2 regions of the Amycolatopsis sp. ATCC 39116 genome follow, and region 1 is predicted to be linked to the other one. Evidence: riboswitches for the same ligand, from Rfam matches in the RefSeq annotation. Region 1 holds a riboswitch; the other holds the start of a gene.
The links. Region 1 has a riboswitch for cobalamin ahead of AMY39116_RS0337315 (ABC transporter substrate-binding protein). Riboswitches for the same ligand answer to the same signal wherever they lie in the genome.
Positions count from the first base shown of each region.

Region 2: it holds a riboswitch for cobalamin, as region 1 does, so the genes downstream of both, AMY39116_RS0330830 (HoxN/HupN/NixA family nickel/cobalt transporter) here and AMY39116_RS0337315 (ABC transporter substrate-binding protein) in region 1, are expected to answer to the same signal.

Region 1 covers NZ_AFWY03000065.1:6,772-21,382, forward strand. The annotation lists gene AMY39116_RS44230 (maleylpyruvate isomerase family mycothiol-dependent enzyme) at 1-171, shown strand, start outside; gene AMY39116_RS0337290 (MoxR family ATPase) at 249-1,124, shown strand; gene AMY39116_RS0337295 (VWA domain-containing protein) at 1,121-2,509, shown strand; gene AMY39116_RS0337300 (hypothetical protein) at 2,588-3,541, shown strand; gene AMY39116_RS0337305 (hypothetical protein) at 3,911-4,144, shown strand; gene AMY39116_RS0337310 (iron ABC transporter permease) at 4,157-5,194, opposite strand; gene AMY39116_RS0337315 (ABC transporter substrate-binding protein) at 5,191-6,186, opposite strand; cobalamin riboswitch at 6,259-6,381, opposite strand; gene AMY39116_RS0337320 (MOSC domain-containing protein) at 6,410-7,042, opposite strand; S-adenosyl-L-homocysteine riboswitch at 7,056-7,131, opposite strand; gene AMY39116_RS0337325 (sulfite exporter TauE/SafE family protein) at 7,151-7,927, opposite strand; gene AMY39116_RS0337330 (class I SAM-dependent methyltransferase) at 8,029-8,850, opposite strand; gene AMY39116_RS0337335 (DoxX family protein) at 8,910-9,275, shown strand; gene AMY39116_RS0337340 (CGNR zinc finger domain-containing protein) at 9,289-9,798, shown strand; gene AMY39116_RS0337345 (LLM class F420-dependent oxidoreductase) at 9,799-10,641, opposite strand; gene AMY39116_RS0337350 (sulfite oxidase-like oxidoreductase) at 10,722-11,321, shown strand; gene AMY39116_RS0337355 (ferredoxin reductase) at 11,323-12,054, shown strand; gene AMY39116_RS0337360 (DUF6510 family protein) at 12,056-12,325, shown strand; gene AMY39116_RS0337365 (GPR1/FUN34/YaaH family transporter) at 12,501-13,193, opposite strand; gene groL (chaperonin GroEL) at 13,221-14,611, opposite strand, start outside.
Region 2 covers NZ_AFWY03000042.1:8,739-23,349, reverse strand. The annotation lists gene AMY39116_RS0330875 (GuaB1 family IMP dehydrogenase-related protein) at 1-477, opposite strand, end outside; gene AMY39116_RS0330870 (DUF309 domain-containing protein) at 508-957, shown strand; gene AMY39116_RS0330865 (ABC transporter substrate-binding protein) at 1,273-2,259, opposite strand; gene AMY39116_RS0330860 (iron chelate uptake ABC transporter family permease subunit) at 2,280-3,299, opposite strand; gene AMY39116_RS0330855 (iron ABC transporter permease) at 3,697-4,722, opposite strand; gene AMY39116_RS0330850 (CehA/McbA family metallohydrolase) at 4,849-6,375, shown strand; gene AMY39116_RS0330845 (ATP-dependent DNA ligase) at 6,687-8,198, opposite strand; gene AMY39116_RS0330840 (DMT family transporter) at 8,159-9,085, opposite strand; gene AMY39116_RS0330835 (TetR/AcrR family transcriptional regulator) at 9,157-9,759, shown strand; cobalamin riboswitch at 9,806-9,976, shown strand; gene AMY39116_RS0330830 (HoxN/HupN/NixA family nickel/cobalt transporter) at 10,020-11,072, shown strand; gene AMY39116_RS0330825 (sigma-70 family RNA polymerase sigma factor) at 11,061-11,615, opposite strand; gene AMY39116_RS0330820 (zf-HC2 domain-containing protein) at 11,786-12,514, shown strand; gene AMY39116_RS0330815 (helix-turn-helix domain-containing protein) at 12,481-13,353, opposite strand; gene AMY39116_RS0330810 (aldo/keto reductase) at 13,477-14,496, shown strand; gene AMY39116_RS0330805 (class II fumarate hydratase) at 14,540-14,611, opposite strand, start outside.

The DNA of each region.
Region 1 (14,611 bases):
CCCTTGGTGCGACCGGAACCGGCGGCGAGCGCGGACGGGCGGGTGTCCGGCGCGCCGGCGGACGTGTACCTGTGGCTGTGGGGGCGCGGGCCGGCCGACCCGCTGACGGTGACCGGGGACGTCTCCGGACTGCGTGCGGCGCTGGCGGCTGTCACCCGCTACGCGGCGTGAGATTGGGCACGACAGCCGCGGGATCAGGTCGCGAGGGCCCAGAATGGGTGGGTTGCGCACCAACCCAGGGAGGGCCGATGCAGGAGCCGTTGTTCGGCTCGGTCGACGAGGTCGTCGAGCGCCTGGCCGGCGCGGGCTACCTGGCGTCCACCGCCGTCGCCACCACCGTCTTCCTCGCCGACCGCCTCGGCAAGCCGCTGCTGGTCGAGGGCCCGGCCGGGGTCGGCAAGACCGAGCTGGCGCGGGCGCTGGCGCAGGCCACCGGCAGCGAGCTGGTCCGGTTGCAGTGCTACGAGGGCATCGACGAGGCCCGCGCGCTCTACGAGTGGAACCACGCCAAACAGCTGCTGCGCATCACCGCGGGCCGCGACGAGGGCTGGGAACAGGCCCGCGACGAGGTGTTCAGCGAGGAGTTCCTGCTCCCCCGCCCGCTGCTCAAGGCGATCCGCAACCCGGACCCCACGGTCCTGCTGATCGACGAGACCGACAAGGCCGACGTCGAGATGGAAGGCCTGCTGCTGGAGGTCCTCGGCGACTTCCAGGTGACCGTGCCGGAGCTGGGCACGATCACCGCGCAGCGTCGCCCGTTCGTGTTGCTCACCTCGAACGCGACCCGTGAGCTGTCGGAGGCGCTCAAGCGGCGCTGCCTGTTCCTGCACCTGGACTTCCCCACGCCGGAGCTGGAGCGCGACATCGTCACGCTCAAGGTCCCCGGGCTGGACGCGCGCCTGGCGGACTCGGTGGTGCGGGTCGTGGCCGCGCTGCGGACGATGGAACTGCGCAAGGCGCCCTCCATCGCCGAGACCGTCGACTGGGCGCGCACGCTGCTCGCGCTGGGCGCCGACACGCTCGACGAGCAGGTGGTCGAGACCAGCCTCGGCGTGATCCTGAAGTACCAGAGCGATCACCGGAAGGCCGCGGCCGAGCTGCGGCTCGACTCGCTGCTGTCATGACCTCCCCGGCGCTGGCGCGGCGGCTGGTCGAGTTCGTCGGCTCGCTGCGCGAGCACGGCATCCCGGTCGGTCCCGGCGAAACGGTCGACGCGGCCGCGGCCGTGGACGTGCTCGGGCTGGCCGACCGCGAGCAGCTGCGGGCCGCGCTGGCGGCGACCGTGCTGCGCCGCTCGGGGCAGCGGGGCACCTTCGACGCGTTGTTCGACCTGTACTTCCCGGTCGCGGTCGGCGCCGCGGAGACGGCCGGGGACGCGCCCGCGAACGCGGCGGAGCTGCGGGAAGCGCTGGTCGCCGCGCTCGCCGAGGGCGACGGGGAACGCCTGCGGGCGCTCGCTTCGGCCGCGGTCGACCAGTTCGGCCGGTACGGCTCGTTCGGCGAAGGCGGGTCCGGCGGGGGCGGAGCGAACGGGATGCGCGGCTGGTCGGCCTACCAGGCGCTGGACCGGGTGCGGCCGGACGCGCTGCTGAACCGGGTTCTCGCCGCGATCCGCACGGACGACAGCGCGTTCGGCGACGCCGTCGCCCGCAGCGAGGCGCAATCCCGGATCACCACCTACCGCGAGGCCGTGCAGGCCGAAGCCCGCCGCCGCACCGCCGAGCTGCGCGGGCGTGAGCGGATCGCGCAGTACGCGGTGCCGCCGCAGACCGACCTGGTCAGCTTCACCAACGCCACCCGCGCCCAGCTCGCCGAGCTGCGGCGCACGATCCAGCCGTTGTCCCGCAAGCTCGCCACCCGGCTGGCAACGCGCCGCCGCCGTGCCCGGCGCGGGCAGATCGACCTGCGCCGCACGCTGCGCCGGTCGCTGGCCACCGGCGGGGTGCCGATGCGGCCGGCGATGCGCGACCGCCGTCCCGGCCGCCCGGAACTGGTGCTGCTGTGCGACATGTCCGGGTCGGTGGCCGGGTTCGCGCAGTTCACGCTGCTGCTGGTGCAGGCGCTGTCGGACCAGTTCAGCAAGATCCGCACGTTCGCGTTCGTCGAGCTGACCGACGAGATCACCGGCCTGGTCACCGCGGGCGCGGCGGACCCGGAGGGGCTCGCGCGGCGCATCCTGACTCAGGCGAAGCTCACCCGCTGGGGCATGAGCAGCGACTACGGCGGTTCGCTGGCGAGCTTCGTGGACGGGTGGCCGGACGCGGTCGGGCCGCGCACCTCGGTCCTGATCCTCGGCGACGGCCGCACCAACGGCGGCGACCCGAACCTGGACGCGGTGCGCCGGATCGCGGAGCGGGCCAAGCACGTCCACTGGCTCAACCCGGAGGCGCGATCGGCTTGGGGCACGGGCGATTCCGCCGCCCTGCGGTACGCGCGCGTGGTGCCGATGCACGAGTGCCGCAACCTGCGCCAGCTCACCCAGCTGGTGACCGAACTGCTGCCCGGCTGACGGTAACGAAGCCGTCTCGCGGGGAGTGATTTTCCCGCTGCTGTGTGTAAGTGGTCGAGACCAGGGCATCCCGTGGTCATGGCGGGGAGCACGGTCGGCAGGCGGGCGTTCCTCACCGCGGCCCTGGCGGGCGCGGCGAGCGTCGCCTGCAGCAGCGGTGGTGAGGGTTTCTTTCCCAGGCAGGCGCTTTCCGGGCGGCCGGCGCCGCTGGATGCGCCCGCGGCGGGGTTGCGCGGATTTCCGGCGCAGGTCGCCGCGCACAGCGTGGTCGAAGACCACCTGCTGGTCGGTTACTGCGGCGCGCCGGGCAGCCCGGCGCTGGGGCGGATGACCGGTGATCTGCAGGAGGCGTCCGCGCAGCTGCGCGAGCTGATCGGCACCTACCCGCGGACCCGGCCGGTGGTCCCGGTGGTCGAGCTGATCGCGACGACGGTGAACCCGACGCCGGGCCCGGACGGCATGTACCGCAGCCGGGCGAACGACAACACGATCCAGCGCTACCTCGACGCGGCGCGGGCGCTCGACGGGCAGCTGCTGCTCAACATCCAGCCGGGGCGCGCGGACTTCCTGCCCGAGGTCAAGGCGTTCGAGCGCTGGCTGACCGAGCCGGACGTCGGTGTCGCGCTGGACCCGGAGTGGGCGGTGGAACCGGGCGTCGTGCCGGGCGAGGAGTTCGGCGTGACGACCGGCGAGGAACTGGACGGCGTGGCCGCCTACCTCGCTTCGCTGGTGGCGCGGCACCGGCTGCCGGAGAAGATCATGGTCTACCACCAGGTGGCGGTGACGGTCGTGCGGGACATCGCCGGGCTGAAGCGGCACAACGGGGTCGCGGTGATCAACGTGGTGGACGGCATCGGCAGCGCCGAGGCGAAGAAGGCCACCTGGGACCAGGTGATGAAGCGCAAACCGCCGCACGTCAAGGCCGGGTTCAAGCTCTTCTACCAGGAGGACACCCGCGGCGGGCAACCGCTGATGACGCCCGAGCAGGTGGTCGGGCTGCAGCCGGAACCGGTCTACGTGGTGTACGAATAGGGCCCCCGAGCGCGGGGCAGTTGGGAGTCCGCACTCGGGGGCCACTCGCCTGCCACAACGCTCCGAGGGGGAGTTCGAGCGCGGGCAAGACGGCGGTGCCGGAGGTGTCGCGCCCACCCTCCGCGCGGGCCTTATCAGTGAATCGAGGCGAAAGCAGGGCGTGTTACTGGCAGGTCTTCAACAATTTCAGGGAATCCAGGAGATGTCGTCGGGGTCGCCGCCGATGAGGGTCTGCCGGGTGTCCTGTGAGCTGGCTCGCATGCCCCACGACGCTAGCGATTGTTGAACGATCCGTCAACCCGGTTGCTCGATTGTTCAACGATCCTCTATTCTGTGGCGCACCACACCGTTCTCGGAAAGGTGCCAGCGATGACCGCGTCCACCCTCAGCCACCGCGACGTCGAGTTCCTGAAAGCGGTTGCCGACGGCCGCGTGGAACTGACCGCGAGCAGCGAGCCGCACGTGTACGTCGACGGACTCTCCTGCTGCGACCAGTTCGGCGCGCGACTGCTGATCCACGCCGGCCTGGTCCGCCGCGTCCCCGGCACCGGCTCCCGCATCCCCGCCAAACTCACCGATGCCGGCCGCGACGCGATCAGGTGACCCGTTGAGCGCTTAGGCGGCCGCCCGCCGCGTCCACTGTGGACGGCTGCGGTACAGCACGGCCACGAACGCGGGCACGCCGATGATCGACGTGACCACGCCGACCGGCACCTCCTGCGGGTCGAGCACCGTGCGCGCCAGCGTGTCGACCCATACCAGGAACACCGCGCCGGCCACGGCGGTCACCGGCAGCAGACGTCCGTGGCCGGGGCCGACCAGTGCGCGGGCCGCGTGCGGGAGCACCAGCCCGACGAATCCGACCGCCCCGCAGGCGCTCACCAGCGCGGCCGTCAGCAGCGCGGTGACGCACATCAGCACGATCCGCGTGCGCGTCAGCGCGACCCCGAGCGCCGCGGCGAGGTCCTGGCCGTAGGCGAGCACGTCGAGCGTCCGGGCGTGGCCGAAGCACACCAGCAGCGCGACGACCAGCACCGCGGCGCACACGCCGACCTCGGACCACGACGCGCTGCTGAACGACCCGAGCAGCCAGAACAACACGCCCCGCGTCGTTTCCGCGTCCCCGGCCGTCAGCACGACGAACGAGGTCAGCGCGGAGAACAGCTGCATCGCCGCGACCCCGGACAGCACCACGCGCTCGGTGGTGCCGCCCAGCGTCTGGCTGAGCAGCAGCACGAGCCCGAACGACAGCACCGCCCCGGCGAACGCCCCCGCGGACAACGACACCACTCCCCCGCCGACCCCGAGCACCACGACCAGCACGGCGCCGGTCGACGCGCCCGAGGACACCCCGAGCACGAACGGGTCGGCCAGCGGGTTGCGCAGCAGCGACTGCATGACCGCCCCGCACACCGCCAGACCCGCCCCGCACACGGCGGCGAGCAGGGCGCGCGGGATCCGCAGGTGCCACACGATCCCGTCGCGGACCGGCGAGAGCACCGGCTCCCCGAGACCGAGGTGGGCCAGGACGGTGGCGTACACGTCGCCCACGCCGATCCCGGCCGGGCCGATCGTCACCGCGACGGCCACCGACACCACGAGCAGCGCTACGCCCCCGGCGCACAGCGGCAGGACGCGCGCGGTGCGCGTCACCCGCCGAACCCGAACCCGCGCAGCGCCGCGGCGACCTGCTCGGCGCCGTCCACGGTGCGCAACGTCGGGTTCATCGCCTGCCCGGACAGCAGCACGTACCGCTTGTTCCGCACCGCGGTCAGGTCGCGGGTCACCGGGTGCGACTCCAGGAACGCGATCTTGGCGGCCGCGTTCTCCGCGGTCTGCGAACGGCGGGTCAGGTCGCCGAGGACGATCACGTCCGGGTCGCGTTCGGCGACCGTCTCCCAGTTGATCTGCGGCCACTCCTCGCGCGTGTCGTCGAAGACGTTGCGGGCGCCCACGGTCGTGGTGATGATGCCGGGCGCGCCGCAGCAACCCGCCAGGTAGGGGGCCTCGGAGTTGGCGAACCAGAACATCAGCCGGGCGTTCGCGCCTGCGCCCGCGACCGCGCGCATCCGTTCCCGCAGGCTGGTGACCAGCTGTTCGCCGCGGTCCTCGACGCCGAAGATCCGCGCGAGGTCGCGGATCTCGGTGTAGACGGCGTCCATGGTCAGCGTCTCGGTGCGCGCGCCGTCACCGCCGCCGCTGGTGTCCTTGGCGCACTCGGTCGGCGACAGGTAGGCGGGCACCCCGAGCTGCTCGAACTGCTCGCGGGTGGCGACGCCGCCCTTGCCGAGGATCGCGCCGAACGAGGCGGCGACGAAGTCCGGCTCGGTGGCGAGCACGGTCTCGAACGACGGGTAGTTCTCGGCGAGCCGGGGCACCTTCGCGTTGTCCGCGGCCAGGTGCGGCAGCACGGGATCGGTCCAGGTGGCGGTGCCCGCCATGCGGTCGGCGAGGCCGAGGGACAGCATGATCTCCGCCGCGCCCTGGTTGAGCGCGACCGCCCGCCGCGGCGGTTCCGGCACGCGGACCTGGTGGCCGCAGTTGTCGACGGCCACGGCGGCGGTGTCTCCGGAGGGGGTGGCGCTCGCGCACCCGGTCAGCGCCAGCACGGCGGCGAGCAGCGGGAAGGTGATCGATCGGCGCACAGCGGCCCCTAGCGTCGAGGGCTCATGCGCGGAGCCCGGTCCGGCGGTCTCCCCCGTGGCGGGGGTGCCAGCAGGTCTTCGGACTCGGGGTCGTCCGGGCGGAACGCCTTCCCGGACCGCGTGGTCCAGTGGCCGTTGTCCCGCCCGTCGCCGCTCACCGCTGCGCGTCAGTTCCGGATTCGCACCGGATTCCCTGGCCCCTCGCGGGGCACGACTGGCCGGCTCACGCTACCACGACGACCTCGTCCCCGACCCCGACCGTGCCCGGTTCCACAGTGGACCCGTAGACGCCGAGGCACATGTCGTGCTCACGCGCGATGCGGCGCAGGACGGCCGGGGCGCGCCGGCCGGTGCGCGGATCGACGTTGACAACGACGCAGCGCCGGTCGCGGCGGTCGACCCGGATGCGGGTGGCGCCGATGCGGAGCGTGCGGCCGATCCAGTCCTCCTCGGGCACGTCGGTGTCGACGAGGAGGTTGGGGCGGAAGCGCAGCGGCTCGGCGCCGGCACTGCGGGTGGTGATCAGGGACAACGGCGCGCTGTCGAAGGTGCCGCGGTCCAGTTTCTGGACGCTCGCGGCGCCGAGCTCCGCCGCGAGCGCGGGATCGGTGACGTCGTGCAGGCGGCCGTCCGGGGTGCGGACCTGGGACTCGCCGACGACCTGGTAGCGGACCAGGTCGTTGCGCCTGCGGATGGTGAGCCAGGGGAAGCCGTTCGCCTCCTGGCCCGGCCGGACGAACGCCCAGCGCCGGTCACCGTCGAGGCCGTGCCAGGAGACGGCGGCCTCGTCCAGCGGTTGCGCGGCCATGGACTTGACCGGGTAGCGGAAGATCGCGGCGAGGTGTCCGACGAGCATCTGCGCCTCCTCGGGTGAGAAGGCGCCCTTGCTGCAGGAGACGGTGCCGAGCGTGGCGGGCCGGGCCCGTCGCAGCGCCCCTCGGCACCGCCCGCGAAGGTAGCACTTCTAGTTCCAGGCCTGCCAGGCCAGCGTGACGGCCAGGCCCATGCCCGCCAGCGCGATCGCGACCCGGAGTGGCGCCGCGGGCAGGCGGCGGACCACCGCGGGCCCCACGAAGGATCCGGCGACCAGACCGAGGCACAGGGCCGCCGCCGCGGGCCAGAGCACCGAGCCGGTGAACGCGAACACCACGGCGGCCACCAGGTTGGCCGCACCGGTGACGATGTTCTTCGCCGCGTTCGTCCTGGCCAGCGGCTGCGCCCAGGCCGCGGACAGCAGCGCCAGCATGATCACCCCGGCCGCCGCGCCGAAGTAGCCGCCGTAGATCGCGACCAGGAACGCGCCCGTGGCGGTGCCCGCGGTCAGCCCGCCGTCACCACGGCCGGCGCGTTCGGCCAGGCGCGGGGAGAACAGCAGGAGAATCGACGCGCCGCCGATCAGGAACGGGACGATGTAGGCGAACGTGCCCTCCGGAGTGAGCAGCAGCAGCGCGCTGCCCGCCGCGCCGCCGACCGCCGTGATCGCGCACAGCCGCAGCAACCGGGCGCGCTGCCCGCGCAACTCGGGACGCGAACCGGCCGCCGAGCCGACCGTGTTGCCCATCAACGCGACGGTGTTGGTCACGTTCGCGGTGACCGGCGGCACACCGATCGCCAGCAGCGCCGGGTAGGACACCAGCGACGCGAGCCCCGCGATCGAACCGGTCAGGCCCGCCCCGACCCCGGCCACCACGAGGAACAGCAGTTGCCACGGGCCGAGGGTGAGCAGCGGTTCAGCGGGCACGTTGCCCCAATTTACCGCAGGAGCAATCGTTTTCCGGCCGTGCGAGACGAACCCCACTCCTCCACTGTGGAATCAGAGTGCGCTGTCCAGAAGGGACTCCGTCACGGCCGGCGCGCGGTGACGAGCCAGGCAGCCGCGCCCAGCAGCACGCCGTCGGGCGTCTCGTGCGGGACGAGGGCCTCGGTCAGCGCGGCGACCGCCCGCTCGACCGTTTCCGCCGGGTACCGCTCGAAGATCGTCCGCAGCATCGCGCCGCGACGCAGGAAATCGGCCGCCGACGTGGCGTCGGCGCCGAGCCGGACCGGCGCCCGCACGTCGTCCACGGCGACGCCGGTCAGCCCGGCGCCGGTCAGCAGCTCGCGCAGGTAGCCCGGCTGGGCGAACGAGAACGGGCCGGGGCCGGGCGGGACGGCGTCGGCGGTGTCGACGTGCGGGGCGACCGCGTCCAGCGCCAGCACCCGGTGCTCGTTCTCGCGCACGTCCTGCCAGCACAGGAACGCCAGCCGCCCGCCGGGCCGCAGCGCCCGCGCGACGTTGGTGAAGGCGGCGAGCGGGTCGTCGAAGAACATCACGCCGAACCGGCTGAGCGCGATGTCGAACGAGCCCGCACCGAAGTCGTGGACCTGCACGTCGGTCTGCTCGAACCGCACCCCGTCGAGCCCGGCGGCGCGCTCCCGCGCCACGGCGAGCATCGGGCCGGACAGGTCCGCGCCGAGGACGGTCGCGCCCCGCCCGGCCGCGAGCAGCGTGGTGGTGCCGCAGCCGCAGCCGATGTCGAGGACCCGCTCGCCCGGCTCGATTCGGGCGGCGTCGAGGAGGTGCGGGGTCAGGTGCGCGAGCATCGCGTCGTAGTGCTCGGCGTGGTCGGCCCAGTAGCGGCCGGTGTCGCCGTTCCAGTCGCGTGCCTCGTCCTCGTTGGCCATGCGGTCACGTTAGCCCGCGCCGCCTCGTCCGGTGGGTGAGACGGAAGGAGGCGTGTCAGGTGAACGTCGTGTTGTGGATCTGCCAGGGGCTGCTCGCGGCGCTGTTCCTGGTGTCCGGACTGCTCAAGTCCACCCAGTCGAAGCAGCGGATGCTCGACACCGGCCAGACCGGGGTGGTGTTCTTCCCGCTGCCCGTCATCCGGGTGGTCGCCGCCGCGGAGCTGGCCGCGGTGCTCGGGCTGATCCTGCCCGGTGCGACCGGGATCGCGCCCGTGCTCACGCCCGCCGCCGCGATCGGGCTCGCCGTCGTGATGGCCGGGGCGGCGATCAGCCACGCGAAGCTGCGCGAGTACCGCACGAGCGCGGTCAACCTGCTGGTGCTGGCGGTCTGCGTGTTCGTGGCGGTGGGGCGGCTGGCGGGGTAGGTAACCTGCCGGTATGGCCTACTCGCGCCCCGCCGCGCCGGACGATCTGCGTCCGCTCGAGGTGTTCGGCAACTCGGCGCGCTTCCTCTACGGCGAGGACCACTTCGGCACGCCCGGCTCGGCCCGCGACTGGCTGGCCGAGCACCAACTGGGCGAGTTGCCCCTGGACGAGCGGGATCTGGCGCGCCTGGTCCGGTTCCGCGAGACGCTGCGCGACCACCTCGACGGCGTGGACGTGGCCGCCGAGCTGAACGCCTTCGCGGCCGCGACCGTCGCCGGGCCGCGCTGGCCCGGGCCCGCGCTGGCCCCGGCGGGCGAGGGCGTCGACGGGCTCATCGCGCGGCTGCTCGACGTGCTGTTCCGCGCCGAGGTGACAGGCCGGGCTCGGCGGCTGAAGCCGTGCCGAGCGCCGGAGTGCCGGTGGCTGTTCTACGACCGCTCCCCGGCCGGCAACAGCGTCTGGTGCAGCATGGACATCTGCGGGGCGCGGCACAAGATGCGGGCCTACCGGTCCCGCGCCTGATCAGCCCAGCCGCAGCCGCTCCCCCAGCTTCGCGATGTAGGCCGCCACCTGGCCGGCGTCCCGGTCCGGCAGCCCGAACAGCACCTCGGTCACCCCGAGCGACCGCCAGTGCGCGAGCACCTCCTCGTCCGGCCGCCCGGCGAGCGCGACCACCCGCGGCTCGCCCGCCCGGCCGGCGTCCTGCCAGATCTTGCGCAGCAGCCGCACCTTGTCGTCCAGCTCGTGGTCCCGGGGCGTGGTCAGCCAGCCGTCGGCGGAGCGCGAGATCCAGGCGAACGTCCGCTCGGTGCCGCCCGCGCCGATCACCACCGGCACCTCGCCGACCGGTTTCGGCCACGCCCAGGACGGGCCGAACCGGACGTGGGCGCCCTCGTAGGCGGCCTCCTCGTCGGTCCACAGCGCCCGCATCGCCTCCAGGTACTCGCGCACCACCGTGCGCCGCTGCCCGGCCGGGACGCCGTGGTCGGTCAGCTCGTCGACGTTCCACCCGAACCCGGCGCCGAGCACGACCCGGCCGCCGGACAGGTGGTCGAGCGAGGCGATCGTCTTGGCCAGGGTGATCGGGTCGTGCTCGGCGGGCAACGCGACGGCGGTCGACAGGGTGATCCGCGAGGTCACCGAGGCCGCGGTGGCGAGCGCGACCCACGGGTCCAGGGTGCGCAGGTACCGGTCGTCGGGCAGCTCGGCGGTGCCGGTGCCAGGGTGCGCCGCCTCCCGCCGGACCGGGATGTGCGTGTGCTCCGGCACCGCGAACGAGTCGAACCCGGCGTCCTCGGCCGCCTTCGCCGCCGCGGCCGGCGTGATCCCGCGGTCACTGGTGAACAACACGACCCCGAACCGCACAGCGGCCTCCCGTCTCCGGCGACTAGAACACGTTCTAGTAAAGCACGGCTTAGACTCGCGGGACGAGGAAGGGGAAGCAGATGGGGATTGTGACTCCCGGGTTCCAGGGCCGGGCGCGATCGGCGGACGAGAAGCTGCCGCCGGGGCAGTACCTGGTGGAGGACTTCCCCGTCCTCTCCGCCGGGCCGACGCCCCGGGTGCGGCTGGAGAACTGGCGCTTCACGGTCACCACCGAGACCGGGCAGAAGCACGAGTGGACGTGGGCGGACCTCAAGGCGCTGCCGTCGGAGACGCCGACGGTGGACATCCACTGCGTGACGCGGTGGTCGAAGTTCGGCACCACCTGGCGCGGCGTCTCGCTGGACACCCTGCTGGAGGACGTGGACACGGCCGCCGACTACGTGATGGTCGAGTCGCACGGCGGGTACACGACGAACCTGCCGCTGGAGGACCTGCTCGACGGCCAGGCGTGGATCGCCTACGAGTTCGAGGGCGAGGACCTGCCCGCCGAGCACGGCGGCCCGGCCCGGCTGCTGGTGCCGCACCTGTACTTCTGGAAGTCGGCGAAGTGGGTCAAGGGCCTGCGGCTCATGCTGGACGACGACTTGGGCTTCTGGGAGGCCGCGGGCTACCACAGCTACGGCGACCCGTGGCGCGAGCAGCGCTACCAGGGGGACTGACGTGGTCCAGGGGACGCTGGCGTGGCGGGTCGGACGGCTCGCCGAGGTGCGGGACGAGACGCCCACCGCGCGCACCCTCGTGCTGGACGTGCCCGGCTGGCCGGGGCACCTGGCCGGGCAGCACGTCGACGTCCGGCTCACCGCCGAGGACGGCTACAGCACGACGCGCACGTACTCGATCGCGGCGCCCGCCGACGGCGAGCGCGTCGAGATCACCGTGCAGCGGGTGCCCGGCGGCGAGGTGTCGCCGTTCCTGACCGAGGTGTTCGCGCCCGGCGACCCGGTCGAGCTGCGCGGCCCGGTGGGCGGGTGGTTCGTCTGGCGCCCGGCGTCAACCGACCCGGTGCTGCTGGTCGCAGGCGGCGCCGGGATCGTGCCGCTGATGGCGATGATCCGCGCCCGGCGCCAGGCAGGCAGCCGGGCGCCGTTCAAGCTGCTGTACTCGGTGCGCACCCCGGAGGACGTGTACTACGCGGGCGAGCTGCGCCGCCCGGAGGCCGGGCTGGACGTCACGTTCGTCTACACGCGCAAGGGCCCGGCGGACTGGCCGGGCGAGCCGCACCGGATCGGGGTGGCCGACGTCAACTCCGCGGGCTGGCCCGCGGAGTTCGGGCCGCAGTGCTACGTGTGCGGGCCTACCGGGTTCGTCGAGGCGGTGGCGAACGTGCTCGTCGCGCTCGGCCACGATCCGCGGCGCGTCAAGACCGAACGCTTCGGGCCCAGCGGGAGCTGACATGAGCGAGCCCTTCGAAGACGGCAACGCACTGGCCGGCCCGGCCGGCGAGATCTTCGCCGTGGACATCACAGCCGCCACGACCCGCTGCGTGGCCTGCGGCCGCGTCGACGCGGTCGCGTCGCTGCGCGTCTACCGGCACGCGCCGGGCCTGGTGGCCCGCTGCGCCGGCTGCGACGCCGTGGTGCTGAAGCTGGTGCGCGGCCCGGAGTCGGCGTGGCTGGACCTCACCGGGACGTCCAGCCTGCGCGTGCCGCTGCCCGGAGCCTGACGGGACCGGCAAACACCCCACCCGGACCGGCAAACACCCCACCCGGACGGGCAAACACACCGGCTGGGGCGGCGTGTTTGCCCGTGGGGGCGGCGTGTTTGCCCATCTGCCGTTGCGGTGTGGGCGCGTGTGCCGGGAGTCGCGGCCGGCTCCCGGCGCACGCTCGCGTCCGCCGTCAGGACAGCAGCGGCCTGCCCAGCGGCGGGAAGGGTTTGCGAGCCCCCATCGCGGTGAGCCCGACGTTCACGAAGGCGTAGAACCCGAGCGCGGCGAACGCCAGGACCACGTACCCGGAGAACTCGAACAGGGTCGCGTCGCCAACGTGCAGCGCCGTCGCGGCCAGCGCCAGCGCGGCCACCACGAGCCCGACGATCAGCGGGTAGACCGCCGGCAGCCGCAGGCACGGCACCAGGAGGAACACGAACAGGCACGCCCAGCAGATGAAGAACATCTCCTGCGTCTGGACCGCCACCTCGGGCAGCAGCCCGAACCAGTTGTGCGTCAGGCCGAGCAGCAACCCGCCCAGGCTCAGCCAGAACCCGGCGAACGTGCCGGTGATGCCGGCGACCATCGTCTGCCCCAGCAGCAGCGCCCACACCGTGGAGATGACCAGGCCGACGCCGGTCGCGAACAGCACGATGGGCAGCACCGCGCCGAGGGCGGCCAGCGGGAGCATCACCCCGGTCAGCGCGATGCCCAGTGCCAGCGACCCGACCGCGAAGATCGGCAGGGCCAGGATCAGCGGATCACCGCCCGCGCCGACCACGACGCTCGCCGGGTGGCCGGGCGATTCGACGATCGCCCGCAGGTCCTGGACGTGGGGGACGGTTTCCGGATGGACGTTGGTGCTCTGCGTTGTCTCTGACATGACGTTCCACCTCACGGGCACGGGAGATCAGCCCACCGACGGGCCCATCCCGAGCGACTGCGGAGTACTGGAATCGGGCGAGGGCTGGTGCAACCCCTCGTCCAGCGGACCGAACTCGGTCATCAGCGCGGGGCTGCCGCCCCACGGGGTCTGCTCCTCGGCGACCAGCGAGTTGGTCGTGAGCAGCAGCCCGGCCACCGAGGCGCCGTTCTGCAGCGCCGAGCGGCACACCCGGAGGGGATCGATGATCCCCATCTCGATCATGTTGCCGTAGCGGTCGAGCAGCGCGTCGAACCCCTCGTCCTCGCCGAGGTCACGCGTGCGCGCCACCACCTCGTCGGCCGGGTAGCCGGCGTTGGCCGCGATCAGCCGTGCCGGTTCGGCCAGCGCCCGCCGCACGATCTCCGCCCCGGTGGCGTAGTCGCCCGCCAGGCCGGTGTCGGCCAGCACCTTTTCGGCATGCAGCAACGCCGCCCCACCCCCGGCGACGATGCCCTCCGCCATGGCCGCCCTGGTCGCGGACAACGCGTCCTCGACCCGGTGCTGCAACTCCTTCAGCTCGGCCGGGGTGGCCGCGCCGACGTGGATCATCGCGACCTTCCCGGTCAGCGCGCCGATGCGTTCGGTCAGGACGTCCTCGTCCACGCCGAACTGGGCGCGCTCCAGCTCCGCGCGCAGCTGGGTGACGCGGAACTCGACGTCGTCGGCGGATCCCGCCCCGTCGACGACGGTCGTCTTGTTCTCGGTCACCCGCACCTGCCGGGCCCGCCCGAGGTGCTCCAGCGTCATCGTCTCCAGCGTGAACCCGGAGTGCCGGGACAGCACCGCGCCCCCGACGACCGCGGCGAGGTCCTCCAGCTTGTGCAGCCGCCGGTCGCCGAAGCCGGGCGCCCGGATCGCGCACGCCTGGAACGTGCCGTTGACGTGGTTGTGCACCAGCATGCTCAGCGCGGTGCCCTCGACCGTCTCGGCGATCACCACCAGCGGCCGCGGCGCGCGCATCACCTTGTCCAGCAACGGCATCAGCTGCTGCACCTTGGTGATCTTCTCGCTGCACATCAGGATGTAGGGGTCGTCGAGCACGGCCTCCAGCCTGCCCGGGTCGGTGACCAGGTACGGCGAGAGGTAGCCGTTGTCGAACTCGAACCCCTCCACGAAGTCGACGGTCATCCCGATCCGCGGGGCCTCCTCGACGGTGACCACACCGGTGTCGCCGACGGTGTGCAGCGCCTTCGCGATGACAGCGCCGACCGCGTCGTCGTCGTTGGCGGAGATGGCCGCGACCCGGGCGTAGTCGTGCTCGGTGACGACCGGGTGCGCGACCTTCTCCAGGTGCTCGACCAGGCGGCCGACGGCGTGGTCGATGCCGCGCTTGACCAGCACCGGGTTGCCGCCGCGCGCGATCGCCGCCATGCCCT
Region 2 (14,611 bases), on a different contig from region 1:
CACGAGCGGCTCGTAGGCGACCTCGGCGACGCGCGCGAAGCGGTCGACGCCCGTGCAGGCGGCCTCGTCGACGATGCCCTGCGGGCGGCCGTCCTCGTCGACCACGACGACGGCGCCGTGCGCGCGCTTGCCGATCAGGTTGAGGGCGTCGGCGACCGCGTCACCGCCGGTGAGGACCAGCGGGGTGTCCCAGGTGGTGTGGCGGCTCTTGATCCAGCCGACGATGTCGGCGACCGCGGCCGGGTCGACGTCCTGCGGCAGGACGACGAGCCCGCCGCGCCGCGCGACGGTCTCGGCCATCCGCCGCCCCGCGACGGCGGTCATGTTGGCGACGACGATCGGGATCGTGGCGCCGGTGCCGTCGACGGTGGACAGGTCGACGTCGAAGCGCGATTCCACGGCCGAGCGGTTGGGCACGAGGAAGACGTCGTCGTAAGTGAGGTCGTGAGCGGGCCCGTGGCCATCGAGAAAACGCACGAGTCCCCAGACTACGGCACAATCGGCGCCATGGCCGATCGGGACCGCGACGCCGAGGGCAAGCCGCGAAACGCCCGCCCGCGCGACGGGCTGGGGCGGCCGCTGCCGTACGGGACGCCGGGGGTGGAGCGCCAGCCGGAGGGCATCGCGCGCACCCCGGCGGAGACGGTGGAGGAGGCCCAGCGCCTGCTGGACGCCGGCAGACCGTTCCACGCGCACGAGGTGTTCGAGGACGCGTGGAAGTCCTCCGACGGCCCGGACCGCGGGTTGTGGAAGGGACTGGCGCAGCTGGCGGTCGGACTGACGCATGCCGCACGCGGCAACGCGAAGGGCGCGGTGTCGCTGCTGAGACGCGGCGCCACGGCGATCGAGCCCTACGCGGCGGAGTCCCCGCACGGGATCGACGTGGCCGGGCTGGTGGCGTGGGCCCGGGAAGGCGCGGAGGCGCCGGAGAACCTCCGCACCCCGCGGCTGAGCTGACGCGCGGCAGCGAACCCACCGCGTCCGGCCGACACGCCGCCACCGGCGGCCAAGGCGGCGCTACCGGCGGCCAAGGCGGCGCCACCGGCGGCCAAGGCACCACCGTGCCCGCTCGACATGCCGCCCCGGCGGCCAGCACGGCGCCACCGGCGGCCAACACGGCGCCACCGGCGGCCAAGGCATCACCGTGCCCGCCCGGCACGCCGCCCCGGCGGCCAGCACAGCGCCACCGGCGGCGGACGCCGCGCGCGCCGTGTTCGCCGCTCCGGGTGCCGTGTTTGCCGTCCCGGTTGCCGTGTCGGCCGACCGTCGGATTCAGACAACCTTGCGGGACGCCTCCAGGTTCGCGGCGAGGTTGTTCAGCGTGCGGGCCTGCGCCACGTAGTCCATCGACGAGAACTCCCACGGGAACACCTGCCCGGCGGCGGCCGCCGGCGTGCGGGCGAACGTGGCCTGCTGCATGAGCGTGTCCTTGTCCATCGCGCGCAGCGAGTACAGCACCACGTCGGCCGGGTACTTGCCGATGTTCTCCCAGCTGACCTGCTCCCAGTAGTACTTCGAGCCGCCCGGGTCGGGGTAGGTCAGGCCGAGCTCGGTGTAGCTGCGCAGCGCCGGGTCGTCGGCTGCCTTGCAGATGTAGACGCCGTCGCCGGGGTAGGCGGCGACCGCCATCACGGTGAGGCCCTTGCCGGTGGCGTTCTTGAACCGGGTGCGGGCGGTCTCGTAGGCCTGCTTGGCGTCCGCGGCCGGCTCGGTGCCCAGCGCCTTGACCAGCTCCACGGTCCGGTCGACGACGTTGGTGGCGGAGCCGGCCATCTTCAGCGCGACGATCGGCGCGATCTCGGCGACGGCCTGCTGCTGGGTGACGTCCTTGAACCCGTACAGCGGCTGGGTCGGGTCGATCTTGCCCGTGCTGTCCACGGGGTAGGCGTGGGTGAGGATCAGGTCCGGCTTGGCGGCGGCGAGTGCCTCGATGTCGATCTCGCCGTAGGTGCGGCCGACCTCCTTGACCTGGCTGAGGTCGCGGCCGGTGAAGTTCACGTCGTCGGCGAGGCCGGTGTAGCCGAACGAGGCGACCGGCGTGATGCCGTAGTTCCACAGGGACGCGATGGCGTCGTTGAGGCCGGCGATGCGCGTCGGGCGGGCGTCGAGGTCGACCTTGGTGCCCAGGTCGTCGGTGAAGGACCAGGCGCCGCCGCCGCTCGCGGCCGAGTCCGATCCGCTCGAACCGCACGCGGCGAGCAGTCCGGTCGCGGCCACGGCCAGGCTGCCGGTGAGGAAGGTCCGGCGGGTCGCTGTCATGGGGTCACCTTTCTTCGGGGTCAACGTCGTCGGAGGAGGAGCCAGATGAGGTAGGGGGCGCCGATCGCGGCCGTGATCAGGCCGACCGGGACCTCCCAGCTGAACGCGGTGCGGCCGAGCAGGTCGGAGGCCTGGACGAGCAGGGCGCCGCCGAGCGCGGACGCGACCAGCGGCGGCCGGGATCCGCCGGTGAGGCGCAGCATGATCTGCGGGGTGACCAGCGCGACGAAGCCGACCGGCCCGGCGGCGGCGACCGCGGCCGCGGTGAGCCCGACGGCCACGCCGATCGTGCCCAGCCGGGACGCCTGGATGCGCACGCCCAGCCCGGCGGCCGCGTCGTCGCCGAGCTGGGTGACGGCGAGGGTGCGGGGCAGCGTGAGCGCGGCCGGGATGAGCAGCGCGGCGAGGATGAGCAGGGGGATCGCCTGGTCCCAGCTGACGGCGCTGATCGAGCCGACGAGCCACACCGTGGCCTGCGCGGCGCTGTTGATGCTGGCGAGGATGAGGAGCCAGCTGGTGAGCGCCGTGAGGACGGCGCCGCAGCCGATGCCGACCAGCACCAGCCGGAAGCCGTCGACGCCGTGGCGCCAGGAGAAGCCGTAGACGGCCGCGGCGGCGACGAGACCCCCGACGAGCGCGGCCACGGGCACGCCGATGGTGGTGATCCCGCTGGCGAGGCTGTAGACGCCGCCCCCGAAGACGATCACTGCGACCGCGGCCGCGGAGGCGCCCCCGGTGACGCCGAGGATGTCCGGGGTGGCGAGCGGGTTGCGGGAGATGGTCTGGGTGAGGGCCCCGGCCATGGCGAGGCACGCGCCGGCCAGGCACCCGGTGACCGCCCGCGGGACGCGGAGGTCGAACAGGATGTGCCGGTCGATGCGGTGCCCGCCGCCGGTGAGCAGCTCGGGCAGCCGGCCGAGCGGGATGGGGTACTCGCCGATGGTCACGCCCACCGCGGTGACCAGTAGGAGAGCCACGAGCACGACGAGGTAGACGGTGGCCGCGCGGGTGTTCCACCGCACGCCGAGGGTGGTGGTCATGCGTGCCCGCCTCCGCGGGTGACGAGGCCCGCCGAACGGGCTGCGTGGGGGCGATCGGAAGCGGACCAGCACGTGGGTGCGGTGCTGTGATGCGGACGGCGTGCGAAGACGCCGCTGCCGAGGATGGGCGGCGTGATGCTGGCTGGGGGTTGCGCCGCTGCGGCCGCGGTCGGGTGGCCGGCGGGCGGTGTGGCACTGGCTGCGACTGGGTGTCGGGCCGCGCCGATGGGTTGGGTGTGTGGCATCAGAGCTTCACCAGCCTGGTGCGGGCGTCGTGCGAAGGCGCGGCTGCCGAGGATGGGTGGCGTGATGGTGGCTGGGGGTTGCGCCGCGGCTGTGCTCGGATGGCCGGCGGGCGCGGTGGCACCGGCCGCGCGGGCGGGGCGTTGGTGTGGCATCAGAGCTTCACCAGCCGGGTGCGGCGGGCGATCAGCACGAATGCGCCGCCGCCGAGGATGGCCAGCGTGATGCCGGCCGGGATTTCCGCTGGGGCGGCTATCAGGCGGCCCGCGACGTCCGCGAGCAGCAGCAGCACCGCGCCGGCCAGGGCGGCACACGGGAGCAGCCACCGGTGGTCCGGGCCGGTCACGGTGCGCACCACGTGCGGGACGATCAGACCGAGCGCGGCGATCGGCCCGGCGGCGGCAGTCGCGGCGCCGGCCAGCAGCGTCACCGCCGCCAGGCCGACCAGGCGGCTCGCCGCGACCGACTGGCCCAGCCCGCGCGCGGTGTCCTCGCCCAGCGAGACCGCGTTCAGCGCCCGCGTGTTCAGCATCGCCAGCACCAGCCCGGCCACCACGAACGGCAGGATCCCGAGGCTGATGCTCGCGTCGCGGCCGCTGATCGAGCCCACCACCCAGCGGCGGTAGACGTCCAGCGTCGGGTTGTCGCTCAAGATCACCAACGACGTGAAGGTCGACAGCAACGCCATCACGGCCGCCCCGGCCAGCGCCATCGGCACCGGGCTCAGCTGCCGCCCGCTCGACCCGATCGCGAACACCGCGGCCGTCGCGATCAGCGCCCCCGCGAAACCGAACCACACCTGGCCGCCTGGATCGACCACCCTGAGGAACTGCGCGGCCAGCGCCACCGCGAGCGCGGCACCGGCGTTGATGCCGAGCAGACCGGGATCGGCCAGCGGGTTGCGGGTGTGCCCCTGCATGAGGACCCCGGCGGCGCCGAGCGCGACACCGACGAGCACCCCCAGCGCGGTGCGTGGCAGGCGCACGTCACGCACGATCGTCGCCGCCTCGCTGCCGTCGTCGTGCAGCAGCACCTGGACGGCGGTGCCGATGCCGAGGTGGTTGCTGCCCAGGACCAGGCTCAACGCGACGGCGACGACCAACGCCACCAGCAGGGACACCAGGAGCAACAGCCGGCGCGGCGTCGTCCTGGTCACCGAGGGTGACATGATCGCGTTCACGCTGTGCAACTTAGCTTAGCCGAACCTAAGCACGGAAGTGTGACGTTCGTTCAGGTTCTGGACACGCGGTGTACGGGCAGCCGGCTCACGAAGGTCATCCGCCGCTGATGACATGGCCGCATGTGCATGGGTTGCGGAGTTTCCCGACGCGGTTTCCTACAGGCGGCGTCGGTGGCCGGCGCGGTGACGCTCGCACCGGTGGCGTTCGCCGAGGCCGCCGAGGGCCAGGCCGAGACCAAGGTGCTGACCGGCCGGTTCGAGCCGGGCACCGCGGACTTCGTCTACCTGCCGGTGGAGGTACCGGCCGGGGTGAGCCAGCTGTCGGTGGTCTACACCTATGACAAGACGACGGTGCCCAGCGGGACGCCCGGCAACTCGTGTGACATCGGCATCTTCGACAACCGCGGCACCGCTCTCGGCGGCGACGGCTTCCGCGGCTGGTCCGGCGGCTTCCGCGACCGCTTCTCGATCAGCCGCACCGAGGCCACGCCCGGCTACCTGCCCGGTGACGTCACGCCCGGCACCTGGCACATCGTCCTCGGCCCGTACACGATCGCGCCGCAGGGGCTGAACTACCGCGTCGAGGTGACGCTCACCCACGGACCGGCCGGCGCGCCGTACCGCCCGAACTACCCGTCCGAGCGCACCCGCACGCGCGGTCGCCAGTGGTACCGCGGCGACTGCCACCTGCACACCGTGCACTCGGACGGCAAGCGCCTGCCTGCCGAGGTGGCCGCCGGCGCGCGGGAAGCCGGGCTGGACTTCATCACCTCGACCGACCACAACACGTCGTCCTCGCACGGGGTGTGGGGCGAGTTCGCCGGCGACGACCTGCTGATCATGCTCGGCGAGGAGGTCACCACCCGCAACGGCCACTGGCTCGCGCTCGGCTTGCGGCCCGGCCAGTTCGTCGACTGGCGGTACCGGTCCCGCGACGGCGAACTGCCCGAGTACCAGCGTGCGGTGCACCGCTCCGGCGGCCTCTGCGTCGCCGCGCACCCGTACTGCCCGTGGGTCGGGTGCAACTTCAAGTTCGGCTACACCGGCTTCGACGCGGTCGAGGTGTGGAACGGCCCGTGGACGTGGGACGACGACGCCGCCGTGTCCGAATGGGACAACACCCTGGTGGAATCCGTGCGCGGCAAGGGAAGCTGGCTGCCCGCGATGGGCAACAGCGACGCGCACAACCCCGGCCAGACGATCGGCCTGCCGCAGACCGTCGTTCTCGCCGATGCGCTCACCAGGGACGCGATCCTCGACGGGATCAAGGCCGGGCGCAGCTGGATCGCCGAGTCGGCCGCGGTCGACCTGTCACTCGCCGCGACCGGACCGCGCGGCCAGGCCGCCGGGATCGGCGACCGTCTCGCCGTGGCGGCCGGGGACAAGGTCGCCGTGCGGCTGGACGTGTCGGGCGTGCCGAACGGGACCGTGCGGCTGATCACCGACGAGGGTCAGGTGTTCCAGCAGAGCCTTCCCGCTTCGGGTACCGGCAGCGTGACGTGGCTGACCACGCCCGCGGTGTCGGCTTATGTGCGTGCTGAGGTGCGTCACCCCCTTGCTGATGGTTCGGCGGGCGCTCCCGCGTTGTCGGCTGGTCTCAACTTCGGCGCCATGGCGGCGATGACGAACCCGATCTTCCTCGGCCGGGTGTGATGGTGGGGTTGGGCTGTCGGCGAGTTGGGGCGTGTGGGCGGTTCGAGGGCAGGGTGGTGGTGTTCCGGTTCGGGTGTTGGGCAGGGAGTGTGGGGTAGCGCGGTGTTCTGGTTGTTGGTGAGGCTGCCCGGTGTTTTGGGTAGCCGGAGGGTGGGCTCGGTGTTTCTTGGCCGGGTGTGATGGTGGGTTGGGCTGTCGGCGAGTTGATGCGTGTCGCCGGGTGGTGGCCATCCGGCCTTGGCACTGGCAGGAAGTGTTGCCGTATCAAGGTTTTCGGCTCTTGGCGAGGCAGCCCAGCGTCTCTTCGAGCATCACCCCCGGAGCGTCGCGCGGACGGCGTCGATGGTGTCCGCCTCGGCTGGGTCCTTGTCAGGGCGGTAGCGCACCACGCGGGCGAAACGCAGTGCGACACCGCCCGGGTAGCGCGTGCTGACCTGGGCGCCGTCCAGTTCGATCTCGACCACCAGCTCCGGCCGGACGTGCACGGTCCACTTGTCCCTGTGGGTCTCGATCTCCTGGAACGTCCTGGTCTGCCATGCCAGGAGCTCGTCGGTGAGGCCCTTGAACGTCTTGCCCACCATGATCGGCGGGCCGCCGTCCGGGTCGCGTGCGCCGAGGTGCAGGTTCGACAGGTACCCGGTGCGGCGGCCGTGGCCCCACTCCGCGGCGAGGACGACGAGGTCGAGCGTGTGCACCGGCTTCACCTTCAGCCACGCCCGGCCCCGCCGCCCCGCCGCGTACGGCGAGTCGAGCGCTTTCACCATCACGCCCTCGTGCCCGGCGTCGAGGGCGGCCGCGAGGATCGCGTCCGGATCGGACGGTTGCGTCCGCCCCGGGATGAGGTGCTCGCCGGCCACCCGGTGCAGCGCCTCGTTGCGCTCCCGCAACGGCTTGTCGAGCAGGTCCGTGCCGTCCAGGTGCAGGCAGTCGAAGAAGTACGGCTGCAGCAGCAACGCGCGCACCTGCTCCTCGCGCGTGCTGCCGAACCGGCTCATCGTCTCCTGGAACGGCCGTGGCCTGCCGTCGTCGGTCAGCGCGAGCGTCTCCCCGTCGAGCACCACCGACCGGCACGGCAGGGCGCGCACCAGGGACACCAGCTCGCCCACGTGCTGGGTGATCTCGCGCAGCGTTCTCGTGTAGACGTGCACCTCGTCGCCGTCGCGGTGCACCTGTATCCGCGCTCCGTCCATTTTGTACTCGATGATGGCGGACGGGTGCTCGCGCACCGCCTCGTCGAGCGATTCGGCCGGGGACGCCAGCATCGGCCGCAGCGGACGCCCCAGCTCCAGCCCGAAGCCGCCGAGCGCGGCCTCGCCACCGGTGACCGCGGCCGCGGCGGTGACCGGCAGCTGCCCGGACAGCATGAACGCGCGCCGCACCGCTTCGGCGGGCACGTCCGCCGCCGCCGCGATCGCGTCGAGCATCACGCCCTCAAGCGCCCCCTGCCGCAGCTCACCCGTGAGCAGGCGGAAGAGGAACTGCTGTTCGGCTTCGGTGGCGCGGGAGAACAACTCCGTCAGCAGGCCGGCCCGGCGCCTGGCCGACCCGCTGCCCGAAGCGGCTCCCACTTCGCCGAGGACCTCGTCGACCCCGGCCACGGTCAGGTTCGGTTCGTCAGCCGGGCGCGCGCCCAGCTCGGCCAGCGTGCGCCACCCCGTGCCGATCCGGCCCTGGGTGGGCCGTCCGGTCAGGAAGGCGACCACGGCGGGCAGCTCCCGCTCGTCCGCGCGGTTGAGCAGGTCCGCCAGCGTCGCGATCTTCGCCTTGCGCGAGCGGGTGGCCGCTAGCGAGGCGGAGGCTGTGACGACGTCGGCGAGCAACATGCGGACATCATCTCCCGCCCCACCGACAATTTCCGGGGACGCAGGACCAGCGCGACCGCGCCGAGGCAGACGACCAGCCCGAGCAGGCCACGCAGCGTGATCGTGTCGTCGAACATGAGCCAGGCGAGGATCATCGTGGTAGGCGGTGTGAGGTACAGCAGGCCGGACACGGTCGTCACCGAGCTACGACGCAGGACCAGCCAGTAGCAGCCATATCCCCCGAACGTGGAAAACACGACGACCCACCCGACCGCGACCCAGAAGTCCGGAGCCGCCGGCGCGACCAGCTGCCCGGTGGCCGCCGCGATGCCGGTGAACAGCACCGCGCTGGTCACGCACTGCACCACCAGCCCGTCCCAGAGCGGCACGGCCGAGGCCGTCTTGCGTTCGATGAGCGTGGCCGCGACCAGTGCGAGCATCGCCAGGAACGGCAGCGCGTAGGCCAGCGGCGGGGTGCCGGGGCGGCCGGACAGGTTGTCGCCGACCACCAGCGCCACCCCGGCCAGCCCGCCGACCAGCCCGGCCCACCGCAGCGCGCCCGCGCGTTCGCCCAGCACGAACTGGCTCAGCACCACCGCGACGATCGGCTGCAGCGCCGCGATCAGCGCGGACGTCCCGGCGGCCACGCCGAGGTCGGCCGCCGCGTAGACGCAGTACAGGTACGCGCCCTGGGAGAGCACACCGAGACCGGCCTGGATCGCGGCGTCGCGCGGCCGCATCGAGCGCCGCCGGACCACCCACCACACGCCGAGCAGCAGCCCCGCGGCCAGGAACCGCCAGGCCAGGAGGGACACCGCGCCGCCGGACCTGGCGCCCAGCGTCGCGCCGACGAACCCGGAGCTCCAGAACAGGACGAAACCGCTTCCGGCGACGACGTTCCCCCGCATGCACCCTCCCGCGCAGGTATACCGGTCTGTATAGTCCACTGTAGCTATACCGGTCGGTGTACTGTCAAGTCGTGGAGACGGACAAGCCGCTGACCCCGGCCGCCGAACGGATCCTCACGGTCGCCGGGAAACTGTTCTACGACAACGGGATCCACGCGGTCGGTGTGGACACGATCGCCGCCGAGGCCGGGGTCACCAAGAAGACCCTGTACGACCGGTTCGGCTCCAAGGCCGACCTGGTCGCGCTCTACCTGCGCCGCCGGGACGAGCGGTGGCGGGAGCGGGTGCGCTCCTTCGCCGGCTCCCGGACGACTCCGGCCCAGAAGCTGCTCAGGGTGTTCGACGCGCTCGCCGACTGGCTTGACACCGAGAACACGCGCGGCTGCGCGTTCGTCAACGCGCACGCCGAACTGCCGTCGGCCGACCACCCCGGCCGGCAGGTGATCGCGGCGTCGAAGCAGTGGTTGCTGGGCTACCTGCGGGATCTGGCCGTGGACGCGGGCGCGCGGAACCCGGCACGGCTGGCGGAGGCGCTGCTCGTCCTGGTCGAGGGCGCGACGGTCGCGGCGTCGCTGGAGGTCGCGCCGACGGCGGTCGCCACGGCCAAACGCGTCGCGAAGTCGCTGGTGGACGAAGCGACGGCGGCGCAGCACAACTCGGCGTCCCGGCGGTAGGGCGCCGGTCACCGGGATGGCTCTTGCCCCGCCGCGAGGCCGAAACGTACCGTGAGCGGGCCGTGGTGCTCGGGAAGTCCGGTGTGAAACCGGCGCGGCCCTCGCCACTGTGAACGGGAAGTCCCGGCCCGGGACAGCCACTGGACGCGAGTCCGGGAAGGCGGGCCGCGGATGTCGATCCGAAGCCAGGAGACCGGCCACGGCACGTTGGACCATCCACGAGGTGCTGGAAGGCGGTCTCCATGGGGACTTCACCCACCATGTCCTGGCGCAGGCAGGACACCTACCGCACGGGTCTGTTGCTGCTGGCGATCGTCGTGTTGCACGCGGTCGCGTTCGGGATTCTCGCGTTGCTCGTGGTGCCCGGGCACTACGCCGTCGGCGCGCAGGTGTTCGGCTTCGGGCTGGGACTCACGGCGTACACGCTCGGCATGCGGCACGCGTTCGACGCCGACCACATCGCCGCGATCGACAACACCACCCGCAAGCTGATGGCCGAGGGGCAGCGCCCGGTCTCGGTCGGGTTCTGGTTCGCGCTCGGGCACTCCACCGTGGTCGTCGTGCTGGCGGTGCTCGTCGCGATCGGCGCGAAGGGCATCCTGAGCTGGACCGAGGACGGCTCCTCCGCGCACAAGGTGCTCGGCGTGATCTCCACCGGAGCGTCCGGCGGGTTCCTGTACCTGATCGGCATCCTGAACCTGGTCGCGTTGATCGGCATCTGGAAGGTGTGGCGCGAGCTGCGCCGCGGCCGCTTCGACGAGGCCGAGCTGGAGGCGCGGCTCGACTCGCGCGGGTTCGTCAACCGCTTCCTCGGCAGGCTCACCCGCTCGATCCGCCGCCCGGGCCAGATGTACCTGGTCGGGCTGCTGTTCGGCGTCGGATTCGACACCGCGACCGAGGTGCTGCTCCTGGCACTGGCCGGGTCCGGCGCGGCGGCGGGCCTGCCCTGGTACGCGATCCTGTGCCTGCCGCTGCTGTTCGCCGCCGGCATGAGCCTGTTCGACACGCTCGACGGCACGTTCATGAACTTCGCCTACGACTGGGCGTTCGCCAACCCGGTCCGCAAGATCTACTACAACCTCACGATCACCGGCCTGTCCGTCGCGGTGGCGCTGGTCATCGGCACGATCGAGCTGGTCGGTGTGGCCAGGGACGACCTGGGCTGGTCGGGCGCGCTGATCGACTGGATCGCGGACATCGACCTCGACAGCGTCGGCTACATCGTCGTCGGGTTGTTCGTGGTGGTGTGGGCGGCCGCGATCGCGTACTGGCGGCTCGCCAGGGTCGAGCACCGGTGGAGCTCAGCCGAGTGAGGCCGCCCGCCCGTTCGAGCTGAGCGCGGCGGTCAGGTCCTCGCGGGCCCGGAACACGCGGGACCGGATGGTGCCGACCGCGCAGTCGCACACCTCCGCCGCGTCGGCGTAGGACAACCCGATCACCTGCGTGAGCACGAACGCCTCGCGGCGCTCCGGCTCCAGCTCGGCGATCAGCTTGCGCAGCACGACGAGCCGGCCGTGGTCCGGCGTCTGGGCGCCGCTCTGCTCCGCGGTGGCCACCCAGTCGTCGACCTGGCTGGTCTGCGGGCGGCGGCGGGTGCCGCGCAGGTGGTCGGCGGCGACGCGCTTGGCGATCGACAGCAGCCACATCCGGGCGGGCGACCGGCCTGCGAACGACGGCAGGGCGGCGAAGGCGCGCAGGTAGGTCTCCTGCACCAGGTCCTCGGCGACGCCGGGGTTGGACAGGTAGGTCAGCAGGCGGTGCAGCTGCCGTTGGGTGGCGGACACGAAGCGCTCGGCGGCCACCCGATCGCCGCGCGCCGCCAGGAAGGCGTCCCGGGTGATCTCGTCGTCGTCCACGTTCGCGTTCCTCCCAGTGCGGCCTGACGGTGCGGGCCCTGACCGATGACCTTATGGCCTCCGCGGCATCCGGCGTCAAGGAAACATCACAGGTCTGTGAAATCCCAACCGGTCCCAGAATCCGGAGCGGTGAGGGGAACCATCCAGTGCGCGCGGACGACAATGCAAATATGGACTGTGCAACCGCGCGCGAGGCGATCTCCGCCAATCTCGACGGCGAGGACCCCGGGGTGGATCCGGTGGCGCTCGACGAGCACGTCTCGCGCTGCGCGGCCTGTCTGACCTGGCAGGACGAGGCGGCGGCGGTGACGCGCCTGGTGCGCCTCGAGCCGGCCGCCGCGTCGCCGGACGTGTCGGCGCGAGTGCTCGCCCACGCGCCCGCGACCGCCCGGCCGGTGCGGCTCGACTGGCCGCGGCTGGCGCTGGTCCTCACCGCGATCGCCCAGTTGTCCATCGTGGTGTCGCTGTTGTTCGTGCCCCAGCGGATGGCCGACGGGATGGCCGTTCAGCCGGGATCGCACCTCGAACACGAGGCCGCGGCGTTCAACTTCGCCATCGCGATCGCCCTGCTGTGGGCGGCCGCGAAGCCGCGGCAGGCACGCAGCCAGCTGCCGGTCCTGCTCAGCTTCGCCGCGGTGCTCGTCGGGTTGTCCGTGCTGGACCTGGTCGCCGGCCGGGTCGGCTGGGAACGGCTGGCCAGCCACCTGCCGCTGCTGTTCGGCCTGTTCTGCGCGGTGCTGGTGGCGCGCCGCGACGGCCGGCGGCCGTGGCCGGGCAACCGGGCCGGTGCCGAACCGGCGAGCCGCACCAGCACCGGCGAGACCGGCCGGGACCTCGCCGAGCCGTCGGCGCAGTCCCGGAAGTATCAGCCGCCCGCCGCGCGGCGCAACGTGGCCTGATCGATGTCGTCGGTGGCGATCCAGCTGGCCAACAGGCCCAGCGCGCGCTCGGACTCCGAGCCTGGTTCGGCGGTGTAGGTGACGATCGCCTGGTCCGGTTCGTCCGGCAGGCGCAGCGTTTCGTACCGCAGGTGCAGCTCGCCGACCAGCGGGTTGTGGATCCGCTTGTGGCCGTGTGCCTTCTCCCGCACGTGGTGCCCGGCCCACAGGTGGCGGAACAGGTCGCTGCCCAGTGACAGCTCGCCGATCAGCTGGGCCAGGCGCGGATCGCCGGGGCACCGGCCGGCCTCGGCACGCAGGTTCGCCACCAGCTCCTCGCAGACCTGGTCGAACTCGGGGTGCAGGGCGCGTGCCTCGTCCTCGCCGAGGAAGAACAGCTTCGGCAGGTTGCGCTCCTGCGGCGGCAGCGAGCCGAAGTCGAACGCGATCGCGCCGCCCATCGGGTTCCACGCCAGCACGTCGAGGTAGCGGCCGAAGACGAAGGCAGGCACCGACATGGCGTCGAGCAGTTGCTGCACCGCCGGCCGCACCTGCTGCACGGGGCACCGCCCGGCTCGCTTGAGCCGCGGCGACGCGAGGTTGTGCAGGTAGGCGCACTCGTCCGGGGTGAGGCGCAACGCCCTGGCGAGTGAATCGAGCACCTCGTCCGACACGTTCCGCGCGCGGCCCTGCTCCAGGCGGGTCAGGTAGTCGACGCTGATCCCGGCCAGCTGCGCCAGTTCCTCGCGGCGCAGCCCGGCGACCCGTCGCCGCGTCACCCCCTGCGGCAGTCCCACGTCGCGCGGGTCCAGCGCAGCGCGGCGGGCCTTGAGGAACGCTCCGAAATCAGCTCCGTCCACGCCTCCAGTATCCGGATCCGCGCACCCGTTGCCTGGTACTGCCAGACCCAGGTCGAGCGTTGCCTGGTCCCCCTCCTCGTCCGCGGCGAACTTGGACACCACACACCAGAGGAGGAACTCGAAATGCGACGACGGATTCTCGGCGGCACCGGTATCGAGGTCAGCGAGTACACGCTGGGCGCGATGATGTTCGGCGCGTGGGGCAACCGCGACCACGACGAGTCGGTCCGCATGATCCACACGGCGCTCGACGCGGGCATCAACTTCGTCGACACCGCCGACATGTACTCCGACGGCGAGAGCGAGGTGATCGTCGGCAAGGCGCTCAAGGGGCGCCGCGACGACGTCGTCCTCGCGACCAAGGGGCACTTCTACGGCCTGAACAGGCCCGGCAGCAGCTCCCGCCGCTGGCTGACCCGGGCGCTGGACGACAGCCTGCGCCGGCTCGGCGTCGACCACGTCGACCTCTACCAGGTGCACCGCCCCGACCCCAACACCGACATCGACGAGACCCTGTCGGCGCTCTCGGACTTCGTGCGGGCGGGCAAGGTGCGCGCGATCGGGTCGTCGGTCTTCCCGCCCGAGCAGATCGTCGAGGCGCAGTGGGTCGCGGAGCGGCGCGGGCACGTGCGGTTCCGCACCGAGCAGCCGCCGTACTCGATCCTCAACCGGGGCATCGAGGCGCACGTCCTGCCGACCGCGCAGCGCTACGGCATGGGGGTGCTGACCTGGGGACCGCTGTCCGCGGGCTGGCTGTCCGGTCGGTACTCCACACCGTCCGATGTGGACTTGCAGGCCGGCCGGGTCGCGTTGCAGAACCACAAGTTCGACCCGGCCCTGCCCGGGAACGCGGCGAAGCTGGCGGCCACCAACGAGCTGAAGAAGGTCGCCGCCGACCTGGGCCGCCCGCTCACGCACCTGGCGCTCGCGTTCGTGCGGTCGCACCCGGCGGTCACCTCGGCGATCATCGGCCCGCGCACGCCGGAGCAGCTCGCCGACCTGCTGGCAGGCGCGGACCTCGTGCTCGACGACGACGTGCTGGACCGGATCGACGAGATCGTCCCGCCGGGCGTCGACCTCAACCCCGTCGACCCGGACTACACGCCGCCCGCGCTCACGGACAAGTCGCTGCGCCGGCGCTGATCCCTGGTGGAGGCCACCCGCGGCGGGGGTGGCCTCCACCCGATCACTTGCCGCCGCGCGCCATCCGGAGCACGTCGAGGGCCTCGTCGAGCTGGGCCTCGGTGAGCTTGCCCTG